4 regions of the Aureimonas sp. D3 genome follow, and region 3 is predicted to be linked to each of the others. Evidence: predicted binding sites of a transcription regulator. Region 3 holds the regulator's gene; each other region holds the start of a gene.
The links. The regulator PhoB, encoded in region 3, activates phosphate uptake and scavenging genes when phosphate is short. The targets are predictions, from matches to a motif close to TGTCATNNANCTGTCAT.
Positions count from the first base shown of each region.

Region 1 (3,523 bases), on a different contig from region 3:
CTTTGATCTCGCTCATCGCGCGATCTCCTTGTGTTGGAACAGGTCGGCTCCGAGGCCGAAAAGCTCGCCGACGACCTCCTCGCCGAGCGCGAAGGCGGTGGAAGCGCCGGTGCCGCCGGTGACGATGGCGAGGCGCACGTTGGGCTCGGGCGCCTCCACCAGAACGGTGCGGTCGGTGGCCGAGGCGTAGGTGCCGATCCAGCGCTCGGCGACATGGCGGCCCGGCAGATCGAGCACCGCGTCGAGTTCCGACAGGATCAGCGCGTCGAAGCGCTCGCTGGCGAAGGGCGCGGGGTGGTCGCCATAGACATGGCTGTCGCCGACCACGAGCGAGCCGTCGGCCGACTGAACGGCGATCAGGTGAATGCCGGCCGCCCGCTGTTCGGCGGCGTCCCGGTCCAGTCGTCGGCCCAGCGGCGCGGCCTCGGGGAGATCGGCAAAGCCTTCGTAGCGGGCAAAGGACAGATCCGACATCACGGCCGCGCCGAGCCGCACGGGCTTTGCCAGGGCGACGCGCAGCATCTGGAGCGTGCAGATGCGGATGCCGGCGGAGCGGATGCGCTGGGGATAAAGCGTGGCGAGATCGTCGCCGGGGCAGACGACGACGCGCGCGGCGCGCACGAGACCCGCCGAGGTCGCGAGTCCCTCCGGCACGACCGCCTGAACGGCGGTGCGCCAATGGAAGGTGACGCCGTGCGCTTCCGTCAGCCAGGCGGCCAGTCTGGGCACCGCTTCGCGGGATTCGACGCGCAGCTCGTGCGGGCTGTGAAGCACGGCGCGCGCCTTATCGAGGCGGAGCGCGGGAACGAGAGTGGCGGCCTCGCTCACCCCGATCATCCGGCAGTCCTCGCCCATGTCGGTGCGCAGGAAGGCGTGGAGAACCTCGGCCGCTTCCTCGCGGTAAGCCGGCATGACGAGCCCGTGATGCCGGACGGGAATGCGAGCGAGCGGCGCGACCTCGGCCCAGACGTCGCGGCTGCGCCGCGCCCGCGCCCAGTGCGCGCCGGCCTTTTGCCCTGTCACGGTGACGAAGCCGAAATTGCGGATCGAGGCGCCGGTGGCCGCCGCGCCGCGATCGACGACCGCCACGCTGAGGCCTTGCCGCACGGCCGCCAGAGCCATTCCGAGGCCGACAATGCCGGCGCCCACGATGGCAAGATCATAAGAACGGGTCATAGCGATGTCGAAAAGAAGCCAAAGGGCAGCACCATCTGCCGGTGCCGCCCATTTAAACCTTCGACATGACGCTTCTATGAATGATCAGTAAGTATAGATATAGACTATAATTGGAGATCTTGGTCGATACTTGGTTTCAGAATCGGGCGGGCGCCGATCCCTCCACTTTCTCTCCCGCTATCGCCAGAAAGGCCGCGACGGCGGAGTGACCGACATATTCGGGAAGGGTCACGAGATAGTGGCCGATATCCGCGCCGGCCCCCTTCAGAATGGCGACATCGATATGCTCGTCGGCCTCGACCTCGCCTTCCACGGCGATGGCCAGCCCGATGCCGACGGCCGCGGCCGCATAGGCGACGTCCAGTGTCGCGACTTCCATGACGGGATCCAGCCGAATGCCCGCCTCGCCGGCCAGCGTGTCGAGCAGCGCGCGCGTGCCCGACAGCTTGTTCCACAGGACCATCTTCTGCCTGTCGAGGTCCCGGAGGGAAAGAATTCCCGCTTGCAGAAGCGGATGCCCCTTGCGGCCATAGACGAGGATGCGGCAGCGGACCAGTTCGAAGCAGGCGAAGCGCGGATCGGGCGCGGGGCGGGAGATAGCGGCGACGTCCAACTCCCCCTTCAGAACCGCCTCCATCAGTTCGGCCGAAGGCCCGCCTCTCGTCACCACGCGAATGTTGCCGTGGCGGCTGACAAAGGCGGAGAGCATCGGCATGATCAAACGATGGGCGCTGAAGCCGATCGACAAACGCCGCTCTGCCGACCCGCCCGCCACCGCCATGTCGCGCTCGATCTCGTCGAGACAGGCCAGCGCGATGCGGATCTTGGCGATCAGCGGCTCGGCATCGGCCGCTACACGCACCGAATGCCCCTCGCGGTTGAAGATGCGGAACGGCGCGGCCGCTTCGAACGCCTGAACCTGCGTTGAGACGGTCGGCTGGCTGACGCCGATCTCGCGCGCTGCCTTGGAGAATTGCCCCGTGCGGGCCAGGGCATCGACGGCCCGAAGCTGGGCAAGAGTGGGCGCCATGCAGATGTCTCCGAGTTCGGCAGGGGGCCTTCCTTAGCATTGGTTCGCGCGCACGCGGAGGCATTGCCCCCATCCGCCGTCAGGTCCGATCCGCTTGTGGGGCTGAGGCCGTCACGGACCATGGGCAAGGACCGTGATCGGCCTACTCCGTTTGGGCTTGCTTCGCCTCCCGTCAGCCGCTTGTCATCTCCATCGCCTAGGACTCCATCGTCCCCAACCGATCGGCAAAGGCCCCGGCATGGATTCTGCTTGTCAGCCCGAACTGGTGATCTTCGATTGCGATGGCGTTTTGATCGATAGTCAGGCGATCCAGTGCCGGATCGATGCGCAGGAACTGACGAAACTCGGATTTCTGGCCAGTCCCCATGACCTCGCGCGAGCCTTCGTCGGCCGAACCACAAGAGACATGATCGAGCATGTCGAGCGGTCGCTCGGGCGAGCGCTCCCCGATCGTTTCGAAGCCGACCGGGATCATCTGGTGGAACAGGCCTACCGCACCGAGCTGCGGGCCATCGAAGGCGTCGTGGAGGTGTTGGAGGGCGTCGGTATCCCGACCTGCGTGGCATCGAACGCCGCGATGGGGCACCTGCGATATGTCCTGGAGTTGACCCGTCTTTTGCCTCATTTCGAGGGGCGATTGTTCGGTGTCGATCTGGTACCCCGTCCCAAGCCCGCGCCGGACCTCTTTCTCCTGGCCGCCAGAACCATGAATGTCGCGCCGGCCAGATGCCTCGTTATCGAAGACAGCGAAACCGGCGTTCGGGCCGCGGTCGCGGCAGGTATGCCGGTCTTCGGCTTTCACGGGGGAGGGCACTGCTACCCCGGCTATGAGGCGCGGCTGGTGGATGCCGGGGCGATGCGGGTCTTTTCGGACATGAGAGAATTGCCTGCCCTTTTGCGGCTTTAGGGCACGCGACGTCACGCCGTTCCCCTCGTCGCACCGAGTGATCCGGCCGCTATCGCGCCTCTGTCATATGGGCGCGCTACGATCTCTCGTTCACAACTTCGAGAGGGATCATGACGATCACCGCTGAACGGACCGCCGCAGACGTCGCAGTAAGACGCCCTGATCTCGATCGTGGTCTGGGAGCCGCCGGACGATGGGGCTTCGTGGTCGCGACAGGGGCCGCCATCGCCTATGTCGCCTATAGCATCTACGCCGACGCCAGCGCCGCCGGAGTCCAGCCGACCACATATCTGCCCTTCATTCTCCTGTTCGTCTCGCTGCTGATCGCATTGGGCTTCGAGTTCGTGAACGGCTTCCACGACACGGCCAACGCGGTCGCAACCGTGATCTACACCCATTCGCTGCCCGCC
Region 1 covers NZ_BBWM01000058.1:13,159-16,681, reverse strand. The annotation lists gene phnX (phosphonoacetaldehyde hydrolase) at 1-16, opposite strand, end outside; gene AUL36_RS17605 (TIGR03364 family FAD-dependent oxidoreductase) at 13-1,176, opposite strand; gene AUL36_RS17600 (LysR family transcriptional regulator) at 1,313-2,206, opposite strand; gene AUL36_RS17595 (HAD family hydrolase) at 2,445-3,113, shown strand; gene AUL36_RS17590 (inorganic phosphate transporter) at 3,224-3,523, shown strand, end outside.
Region 1: the regulator PhoB is predicted to act here: its motif matches at 1,242-1,258, upstream of AUL36_RS17605 (TIGR03364 family FAD-dependent oxidoreductase).

Region 2 (3,523 bases), on a different contig from region 3:
CCGAAACGGCACGCTGCGGCCCTTTCCGCCCTTGTTCGTTCCGGCTCCTCTTCGCATATTCAGAGCAAGAGGGCTTGGCTGGACGTCCCGCCAGCTAGGCCCGGCCGGCAACGGCCGAGAGGGCGGGATGCAAGAAAGGAAACTGTCCATGGCTGACAAGTGGAACAGCGGCACACGCAGCGTCCCCCTGTCGCGGGGCCGCGCGGACGTCGCCATCGATCAGGGCCTGCGGAGCTACATGCTCCGGGTCTACAACCTCATGGCCATCGGCCTCGCCATCACCGGCGTCGCCGCCTACGGTCTCTTCTCCATGGCGACGACCAGCGATCCGTCGCTGGCGGTCGCCTCCATTCATGGCGTGGGGCTGACGCAGCTCGGCGTCACGGTCTTCACCTCGCCGCTGCGCTGGGTGCTGATGTTCGCACCGCTCGCGCTGGTGATGTTCCTGTCCTTCCGGGTCGACCGGATGAGCACGCAGACCGCGCAGGCGACCTTCTGGGCCTATGCCGCGCTGGTGGGCTTCTCGCTCTCCACGATCTTCCTCGTCTACACGCAGGAATCGATCGTGCAGGTCTTCTTCGTGACGGCGGCTTCCTTCGGCGCCCTGTCGCTCTTCGGCTACACGACGAAGCGTGACCTGTCGGCCATGGGCTCGTTCCTGATCATGGGCCTCTTCGGCCTGATCATCGCCTCGCTCGTGAACATCTTCCTGGCGTCCTCGGCGCTCAGCTTCGCCATCTCGGCCATCGGCGTCCTGCTCTTCGCGGCTCTCACCGCCTGGGACACGCAGCGCATCAAGGAACTTTACTGGGAAGGCGACGACACGCTGGTCGCCGGTCGCAAGGCCATCATGGGTGCGTTGACCCTCTATCTCGACTTCATCAACCTGTTCATGTTCCTCCTTCGCTTCCTCGGCACCAGCCGTAACTAAAGCCAAGGGGAACCGGACGGTTCTGAGACAGGGGCGGCCTTCGGGTCGCCCTTTTTCGTATGCGCCGTGCGGATTGGGATGGGGCATTTGACGGATTGAGACGGACGCCGCGCCCGCTTATGGTCCGCCCGGTTCACTCCGTAAGGCATCCCATCCATGAGCGCGTTCACCCTTCGCGAGGCCACTCTCGCCGACATTCCCGCCCTGTGCCGCATCTACGAACACGCGGTTCTCCATGGCACGGCGACCTACGAGCTGACCCCGCCCGACGAGACCGAGATGACGGCGCGCTTTCTCAATCTGACGCGGCAGGACTATCCCTATCTCGTCGCTTGCAATGCCGAGGGGCGCGTCGTCGCCTATGCCTATGCCGGCCCGTTCCGGGCCCGCCCGGCCTATCGCTGGTCGGTGGAGGATTCGATCTATCTGGAGCCGGAAGCGCAGGGCCAGGGCATCGGCACGGCGCTGCTCGGCCGCCTTCTGGAGCTGTGCGAGGAAAAGGGCTTCCGGCAGATGATCGCGGTGATCGGCGGGGCCGAAAATCACGGCTCCGTCAAGCTGCATCAGAAGCTCGGCTTCAAGCCGATCGGCCTGTTCGAAGGCTCGGGCTTCAAGTTCGGGCGCTGGATCGACACGGTGCTGATGCAATACACGCTGAACGGCGGCAAGGAGACGCTGCCGGATGAAAGCCGCTATCCCGGCACGCTGGTCTGAGCCCGTCCATTAGGTGGGGCTGATAGCTCCATGAGATGCACGGTCGCCGCCTCGGGCGGCCGTTATTGGGTATGTAGGACTAATCTGAGTGCCGGAATGTCCCGCTCAGGTGTCGGCCAGCTTCAGCGACTTGTCGAACACGCGCAGCACCTGCGGCAGGTCCTGCCCGCGCTTCATCACCAGCCCGCCGGCGGCGTGGACGCTATAGGCCCCCTGGCGGCGCGCCAGTCGCGGCTCCTTCTCGATGCGAAACAGCGGCATTTCGGAACTGCGCCGGAAGATGGAGAACACGGCCCGGTCCTTGAGCGTGTCGATGGCGTAATCGCGCCATTCGCCTGCCGCCACCATGCGCCCGTAGATTCGAAGGATTTCGCCGAGTTCGTGCCGGTCGAAGCTGACGACGGGCAGGGCGTTGGCAGCGCGCACCTCCGAGAGGTGGATCAGCGAGGCGGAGCGTTCGGTCGTGGGTTCGGTCAATCGCAATCCCTCCGGGGAACGCCGCAGGGCGCGGCGAGCCCTTCATCATCCTGTCATGGAAATGGGACCGCGCGAAGGGTGTTGCAACCGGACAGGCCGGTGGCGCAAGCCTCGGGGCAGCGTATCGGCTGAGCCGCTGCGCTCGGGAGCGAGTCGGGATACAGGGTCGGGCCAATCGTCCGAGGCTGCTGCGCCTTCTTTGTCAGCCGCTGTCGCCGTCCCTGTGGGGCGTCCCGCGGCAGCGGAACATCCCACGCCAACCTGTCGCGATTTGATCGTCCGGCAGACTCTCAGAAGGGCAGCGCCGCCGCTGCCAGAATCGGCCCCGGCCGGTCGTCCCGGTCCATCGTCTGGAGCAGCGCGACGCAGCCGCCCGGCTGCGTGTCGGGGTCGGCGATGAGGCCGAGCGGCATATCCACCGCGAGCCGGCCGTCGGCTCCGAGCAGGCCGACCGCGCGCCAGTCGCGCACCGCATGCGTGTTCAGGAGTTGGCGTCCCTCGTTTTCGCCGCGCGCGACCTCGGTGCGCGTGGTCTTGGCATAGGTCGCCAGAATCAGCGCCGGGGGCCTTGCGCCCTCCGGCAGCGCGCCGGCTTCGACGCGTAGGTGCAGGGTCTCGCCCCGAAGGCGCATCTCGATGCGGGGCGAGCCGTCCGCGCCGGCCAGCGGAGCCTTGGCCGTCGCAGCCTCGATCGCCGCCGCATCGAAGCCGGCCACCACCGCCTTGCCGTTGACGATGGCCTGGGGCGTCGTCAGCCCGCCGAGCCGCAGCGCCTTCGAATAACTCTTCTGGCGCTCGGCATTGCGGCGCGAGCCGAGCGGGTCTTCCCAGCCGATATAGTCCCAGTAGTCCACGTGATAGGCGAGGGCGACCACGTCGGGCCGCGCGGCGAGTTCCGCCAGAACCGCGTCGGCCTTCACGCATTCGCTGCATCCCTGGCTCGTGAAAAGCTCCACGATGCCGCGCACATTCTGGCTCGACGCTTCGTCTCCGCTCTCGTCGGCATGGGCGAGGCCGAGCGGCAGGACGGCGGCAAGGAGCAGGACGAACAGGGTCGGCGGGCTCATGGATCGGCATCTCCTTGGCTCCGGGATGGCCCGAAGAGAGATGGGACCATGGCGGGATAACCCCACGGAAGGCGAGCCTTGCGTCGTTCAATTGAGGGTGAGCCGGGCGCGAGGCGAGGCACATGAAAACGCCGCCGCCCTTGCGAGGAGGGCGGCGGCGCGAAAGACAAGCGAACCAGCCCGGAGGCCGGCTCGCGAGATCGTGTGAACGGCTCGAGCCTTCAGGCCGAACTGGCGTTGGCCCTCGAAACTCATGCCTAGCCCTCGAGAGAGGGTGCCGCCGAAGCGCGGAGGCTTCGGCGGGGATGGTTCCTGGAGCGCTTCCGTCGAACAA
Region 2 covers NZ_BBWM01000034.1:77,818-81,340, forward strand. The annotation lists gene AUL36_RS09625 (Bax inhibitor-1/YccA family protein) at 149-931, shown strand; gene AUL36_RS09630 (GNAT family N-acetyltransferase) at 1,088-1,645, shown strand; gene AUL36_RS09635 (DUF2794 domain-containing protein) at 1,751-2,089, opposite strand; gene AUL36_RS09640 (DUF1223 domain-containing protein) at 2,413-3,189, opposite strand.
Region 2: the regulator PhoB is predicted to act here: its motif matches at 2,163-2,179, upstream of AUL36_RS09635 (DUF2794 domain-containing protein).

Region 3 (3,523 bases):
CGCGCCGCTCCTCCTGATCGGCATGGTGGCCTTCGTCGCCAACTATCCCGCAACGCCCATGGACCCCGCGACCGCTCTTCCGGTGCAGATCTACATGTGGGCCAACGAGGCCGAGCGCGCCTTCGTGGAGCGCACCTCGGGCGCCATCATCGTGCTTCTTCTCTTCCTGGCGGTCATGAACGTCACCGCCATTCTGCTTCGTCGTCGCTTCGAGCGTCGCTGGTAGGAACGATCGGATTTTATATGATGGAAAATCTTCATTTGACCGCCGCCCCGAAGACCAGCACGCCCGCCTTCGCCAGCAAGATGAAGGGCGAGAGTGTCTCGGTCTTCTACGGCGCGAAACAGGCGCTGTTCGAGGTCAATCTCGACGTCTACGAACGGCAGGTGACGGCGCTGATCGGCCCTTCGGGCTGCGGCAAGTCCACCTTCCTGCGCTCGCTCAACCGCATGAACGACACGGTCGAGGGCGCCAAGGTCAAGGGCCTGATCACGCTGGACGGCGAGGACATCTACAACCCGCAGATCGACGTGGTGGAACTGCGCGCCCGCGTCGGCATGGTGTTCCAAAAGCCCAACCCGTTCCCGAAGTCGATCTTCGAGAACGTCGCCTATGGGCCGAAAATCCACGGTCTCGCCAAGTCGAAGACCGATCTGGAAGAGATCGTGGTCACCTCGTTGCGCAAGGCCGGCCTGTTTCAGGAGGTGAAGGACCGCCTTCATGACGCCGGCACGGGCCTGTCGGGCGGCCAGCAGCAGCGCCTGTGCATCGCGCGCGCCATCGCCGTGTCGCCCGAGGTGATCCTGATGGACGAGCCCTGCTCGGCGCTCGACCCGATCGCGACCGCCACGGTCGAGGAACTGATCGACGAGCTGAAGCAGAACTTCACGATCGTGATCGTGACGCACTCCATGCAGCAGGCGGCCCGCGTGTCGCAGCGCACGGCCATGTTCCATCTGGGCAAGATCGTCGAGGTCGGACCGACCGAGAAGATGTTCCAGAACCCGGACGACAAGCGCACGCAGGACTACATCACCGGCCGCTTCGGCTAACCTCGCGCCCGGCCGCGCCGCCGCGCGCGGCCGACCCCGCCAGAACAGGGAGTTCGCATCATGGAACACATCGTTTCCTCCTATGATGACGAGTTGAAATTCATTCTGCGCCGCATCTCCGAAATGGGTGGCCAAGCCGAGCGCATGGTGGAACAGGCCGTGTCGGCGCTGATCCGCTCCGACTGGGGCCTCGCGCAGTCCGTCGTCGCCGACGACATCTTGCTCGATACGCTCCAGCGCGAGGTGGACGAGCGCGCCGTGATGACGATCGGCAAGCGCCAGCCCATGGCGCAGGATCTGCGCGAGATCGTCGGCGCGATCCGCATCTCCAGCGATCTGGAGCGGATCGGCGATCTGGGCAAGAACATCGCCAAGCGCGTCATCGCGGTGAACGATCACAAGCAGCCGGTTCAGCTGGTGCGCGGGATCGAGCACATGTCGGAGCTGGCGCTGGAGCAGCTGAAGAACGTTCTCGACGTCTACGCCACGCGCGACGCCGTGCGTGCGCTCGAAATCCGTGCCCACGACGCCGAGATCGACGCGCTCTACACCTCGCTGTTCCGCGAACTCCTGACCTACATGATGGAAGATCCGCGCAACATCACGGCCTGCACGCATCTTCTCTTCTCGGCCAAGAATATCGAGCGGATCGGCGACCACGCGACCAACATCGCCGAGACGGTCTACTACATCAAGACCGGCACGCAGATGGAGGCCGAGCGTCCCAAGAGCGACTCGACGCCCTCGATCGCCGCGCCCATGCCCGGCGCGAACGGGTAAGCGCCATGGGGCCGAGGATAACGGTCGTCGAGGACGAGGACGCTCTGGGCGTTCTTCTGCGCTACAATCTGGAGGCCGAGGGCTACGAGGTCGATGTGATCGCCCGCGGCGACGAGGCGGATCTGCGGCTCAAGGAAGCCGTGCCGGACCTGCTCCTGCTCGACTGGATGCTGCCGGGCCTTTCGGGCGTCGAGCTGTGCCGGCGTCTTCGCACGCGGCCGGAGACCGAGCGCCTGCCGATCATCATGCTGACGGCGCGCGGCGAGGAGTCGGAGCGGGTGCGCGGCCTGTCGGTCGGCGCGGACGATTACGTCGTGAAGCCGTTCTCGACGCCCGAGCTGATGGCCCGCGTGCGCGCCATGCTGCGGCGCGTGAAGCCGGAACGCATTTCCAGCCAACTCGTCGCCGGGGATCTGGATCTCGACCGCGAAACGCACCGCGTTCGCCGGGCCGGGCGGGAGGTCAAGCTCGGACCCACCGAGTTCCGCCTTCTGGAATTCCTGATGCAGTCGCCCGGCCGCGTCTTCTCGCGCGAGCAATTGCTCGACGGCGTCTGGGGGCGGGACATCTATGTCGACGAGCGCACGGTGGATGTGCATGTCGGCCGTTTGCGCAAGGCGATCAATCGCGGGCGCCAGCGCGACCCGATACGCACCGTTCGCGGGGCGGGCTATTCGTTGGACGAGAATTTCACGAGCCCGCGTCCGGCCTCGGCGCAGCGCGCGGAAGCCAGCTGACGGCTTTCCCGCAAGCGGGTTCGAAACGAAAACGGCGCGGCAAGCAGGAGCTTGTCGCGCCGTTGTTGTTTCAGGAGTGAGAAGCGCCCTCGGGCACCGATCCCGCCCGCTCGACCGCTTGGGCTCAGCCCTCGGCTGCGTCGTCCTTGATATAGGGCTCGACCGTGCCTTTCAGCTTCATCAGAAGCGGCTTGCCCTGGCGGTCCTTCGCTTTGCCGGCGGCCACGCGCACCCAGCCTTCGCTGACGCAATATTCCTCGACATTGGTCTTTTCCGCGCCGTTGAAGCGGATGCCGATGCCGCGCGCCAGAAGCGCCTCGTCGTAATGCGGGCTGTCCGGGTCGATCGCGAGGCGGTCGGGCAAGGTCGGTGTATCGGTCATGGCATGGCCTTCTGACGTGGGGACAAGGGATGCGAAACGGCTCTGGGCTGCACGCCCTCGCGCGCCGGGCCATCGCCCTCCGATGTGCATCCGGTGCCCCTCCATAGAGCATGACGGCACGCAGCGGGAGACGGTTTCTCGGTGGCGAGGAGATGGGCGCGGCGCTCGCGAGCGAGGAGCAAAAAGAAACCCGGCCGCTGGCGCTGCCGGGTCTCACATCAGGGTCTGAGAAAGCCCACCGTTGAGTTAGCGAACGCGGCGGCGCTCCGAGACGGGCTGGAAGGCGATGCGCGCGTGGTGCTTGCAGTAGGGCGAGGAGTCCTGCGAGTGGTTGCCGCAAAAGCGGAAATCCGGGCTCAGCGGATCACCGAGCGGCCATTTGCAGGTGCGCTCCGACAGCTGCACCAGCGTCAGATTGCGCGACATCGGCACCACTTCGCCGCCTTCGGAATGGCCGAAGATCTGCGCGTCCTCGAACGCTTCCGTCTCCGGCGACATCTTCAGCGCGGTCGCGCCGATGGAATGCACCATCGGCTGGCGCTGCGGCATGGGTGCGCGCAACGGCGGCGTC
Region 3 covers NZ_BBWM01000005.1:62,004-65,526, reverse strand. The annotation lists gene pstA (phosphate ABC transporter permease PstA) at 1-226, shown strand, start outside; gene pstB (phosphate ABC transporter ATP-binding protein PstB) at 244-1,053, shown strand; gene phoU (phosphate signaling complex protein PhoU) at 1,114-1,833, shown strand; gene phoB (phosphate regulon transcriptional regulator PhoB) at 1,839-2,570, shown strand; gene AUL36_RS02260 (DUF3297 family protein) at 2,695-2,952, opposite strand; gene AUL36_RS02255 (GcrA family cell cycle regulator) at 3,199-3,523, opposite strand, start outside.

Region 4 (3,523 bases), on a different contig from region 3:
CGCCCATAGCCGCGCTGCGTGGAATAGCCGAGCGCCAGAAGAAAGCCCTCGTCGCCGCGCGCCAGCGCCTGGAGCCGCAGGTCCCGCCCGGCCGGAAAGTCGAGCGGATCGCGCGTGATGTCGCCGGGCTCGGCCCAGCCCTCAAGCGGCTTCACGCCATCGGGCTCGATCAGCCCTTCATGGCCGAGAATGTCGGTGACGCGCGGCGCGGGCTGGTCCGGCTCGGCCGCTCTGCGCTCGGGCTCGGCTACCGGCTCGTCGCCCGCCATGGCGGGGTCGAGCAGGCGGTGGGTATAGTCGAAGGTCGGGCCCAGAAGCTGGCCGCCCGGCAGGTCCTTGTAGGTCGCCGACACGCGCCGCTCCAAGCGCATATGGCCGGTGTCGATCGGCTCGGCGGCGCGAAAACGCGGCAGCGTGGTGCGATAGGCGCGCAGGAGGAAGATCGCCTCGATCATGTCGCCGCGCGCCTGCCGGATGGCGATGGCGGCGAGTTCCGGATCGTAGAGCGAGCCCTCGGCCATGACGCGATCGACGGCGAGCGACAATTGCCCGGTGATCTGGTCGAGGCCCAGCGCCGGCACGTCGCGCGCGCCCCGGCGGCGGTCGGCCAGCAGGCGATGGGCGTTGCGGATAGCGGCTTCACCGCCCTTGACGGCCACATACATGGCTCAGGCCTCCCGAAGCTTGGTGGTGCGCGGCAGAGCGATCAGCGCGTCGCCCGCCACCAGAACGAGATCGTGCCCGCGCGGGAAGAGGGCGGCGTTGCGCGCTCGCGCCTCGAGGAAGCCCGCCGGCAGGCCAAGAGGCGCGATGGTCCGCACCGTCTCGATGCCCGGTCCCGTCAGGGTGAGCGGCGCACCGCCCTCCAAGGCTTGCACGGGAAGGATCAGCGTCGCGGCGCGGTCGGGATAGGCATCCGTGCCGATCGGCAACGCATCCCACCCGGCGGGGTCGGAATTCTCGGTCAGAAGGGCGAAGCTGGCCTCCCCCCGTGCGGCATCGACCCGCGCGCCGGTGTGGAAGGCGAGCCAGGCGCTGGCCTCTGTCAGCGCGGCCGCGCCTTCGAGGAAGATCGGCGCGTCGGCATCCGCCAGCGTCAGAAGCAGGATCGCGGCGGCGGGGGACAAGGCGGCGGGCGCTTGGACCGGCATGTCCAGCCAAGCTGTCGTGCCGGGCTCGGCGAAGGCGTTCATGATCCGGCGAAAGGCGCTCTGCGCGTCCAGGACCGGATCGGGAAAGCCTCCGGCCACGGCGTCTGCGGCGAAATGAATCTGTGTCATGTCAGTCCTCGCCCCGCGCCACCGTGAAGAAATCGACCCGCGTCGCTTCCGTCTCGCTGGCCAGTTCCGCCGCATCCTCGGCATCGGCGGCGAGAAGCGGCGCGACGATCTGGGACTCGACCCGCTCGTGCCAGTCCGCATGTTGCCAGAGCGCGTCGAGATGGGCGGCGAGCCGCGCCTTTTCGGGATCGCGTCCGAGGATCATGGCATGGCCGACCTCGCCGGTGCCCAAGCGCACCGTGGCGCGGCAGACGCTGGCTTCGCCGAGGTTGAACGGCGCGCCGCCGCCGCCCGCCCGGCCGCGCAGCATGACGAGGCCGATCTCCGGCCCGCGCACCGGCATGGCCTCCGGCACGTCGTGACCCGCATCCTTCGCCAGTGCGGCGAAGAGGGAGCGAAGGCGCGGGGCGGGCGCGAGCGCAAAGGCGCTGATCGCGCGCTGGCGCAGCTTCGGAGGCGTCTCGTGCGCCTGACTGGGCGAGGAGTGCATGGGTCGGCCTAACTTTGTCTATTGGTCTAGACATCTAGTCTGGACGAAACCTCTCTAACCGTCCATCGGTGACATCCCAATGACAGCGGGCGCGACGGGGCGAGAAACGGTTGAATGAGACGGACGAGGGCGTGACGCGCTGGCGGCGCGTGGCCGACAGGATCAGGTCGGCCATCGCCGAAGGCATGATGGGGGAGCGCCTGCCGCCGGAAACGGAACTGGCGGAAACCTATGGCGTGAACCGGCATACGGTGCGGCGCGCGATCCAGTCCCTCTCGGCGGAAGGCCTGCTGCGCGCCGAGCGCGGGCGGGGCACGTTCGTCAACTCCGCCCCGCCCCGGCTCGCCTATCCGATCGGCCCGCGCACGCGCTTTTCGGAGAATGTCTCGGCGCAGGGGCGCAGGCCCGGCGGCCGGCTGATCCGCGCCGATACGATGCGGGCGGACGGGGCCTTGGCCCAGCTGCTCGACTGCGCGCCGGGCGCGATGCTGCACAGGCTGGAAACGCTCAGCGTCGCCAATGGCGTGCCGCTGTCCATCGCCACCTCGCATTTCTCGGTGGAGCGTTTTCCCGGCATCGTGCGGGCCTATGCCGAAACCGGCTCGGTGACCGAGGCGCTGCGGCTGGAAGGGGTTGCGGATTATCGACGGCGCGAAACGCGCATCACGGCCGAGCGGGTGCATCCGCTGGACGCCGAGCATCTGGCGAGCGCGCCGGACGCGATCGTCCTCGTCAGCTTGGCGGTCGATGTCGATCTCGACGGGCGACCCGTGCAGGCGATCCGCGCGCGCTTCCCGGCCGACCGGATGGAACTCGTGTTGCGCCCCTGAACGCCAAACGGCCCCGGCGGATCAGCCGAGGCCGCGCGCTCTGCTGATCAGGCCGCTGCGGCTTCCGCCTCGCGAATGGAGCGGGCCGTCTCCTGAAGCCGCAGGAAGGCGCTGTAGCGCGCATCATGCAGGGCGCGCACGCCGCTATCGGGCTCGCAGCGCGCGCCGACATGCGACATGGCGGGCATCGCGGCCTTCAGACCGTCGAAGAGTTTTGCGGCGGCCGCCCCCAGCATGGCCGAGCCGAGCAGAACCGGCTCGGGGCAATCGATCACTTCGACCGTGCGGTTCGTGGCGTCGGCCAGAAGCTGGCGCGTCAGCGGATGCGCGCCCGCGCCGCCGCTGATGCTGATCGTGCGGATCGAGAGCCCATGGGCCTCCTGCGTCTCCACGATCTGCCGCAGCCCATAGCCGAGGCCGCAGACGCCCGCGATATAGAGCGCGGCCAGCGAATCCTCGTCGCTTTCCATACCGAGCCCGGAGATCACGGCGCGCGCATGCGGATCGGCGAAGGGCGCGCGATTGCCGAGGAATTCCGGCACGACGTGCAGACCATCAGCGAGGCGCACGGTCCCGCTGGCCGAAGCCGCGCCGCGCAGCGCGCGCTCGCCCAGCCATTGCGGCAGGGACTGGCCCTCCGCCTCCACCTGCCGCGAGGCGGCGCCATGGGCGGGATGGCCGAGAAGAAGCTGGTCGATCGCCGCGCCCGCCGCCGACTGGCCGCCCTCGTTCAGCCAGAGGCCGGGCACCATGGCGGAGAAATACGGTCCCCAGACGCCCGGCACGAAAACGGGCTCCACCGTCGTCGCCATGGTGCAGGAGGATGTGCCGAAGACATAGGCGAGGCAGGTCGTGGGATCGCCCGTGCCGCCCGTCGCCCCGACGGTTCCGAGCCCGCCGGCATGGGCGTCGATCAATCCGGC
Region 4 covers NZ_BBWM01000073.1:42,745-46,267, reverse strand. The annotation lists partial or broken gene AUL36_RS21805 (carbon-phosphorus lyase complex subunit PhnI) at 1-665, opposite strand, end outside; gene phnH (phosphonate C-P lyase system protein PhnH) at 669-1,280, opposite strand; gene phnG (phosphonate C-P lyase system protein PhnG) at 1,282-1,770, opposite strand; gene phnF (phosphonate metabolism transcriptional regulator PhnF) at 1,881-2,600, shown strand; gene AUL36_RS21785 (FGGY-family carbohydrate kinase) at 2,648-3,523, opposite strand, start outside.
Region 4: the regulator PhoB is predicted to act here: its motif matches at 1,839-1,855, upstream of phnF (phosphonate metabolism transcriptional regulator PhnF).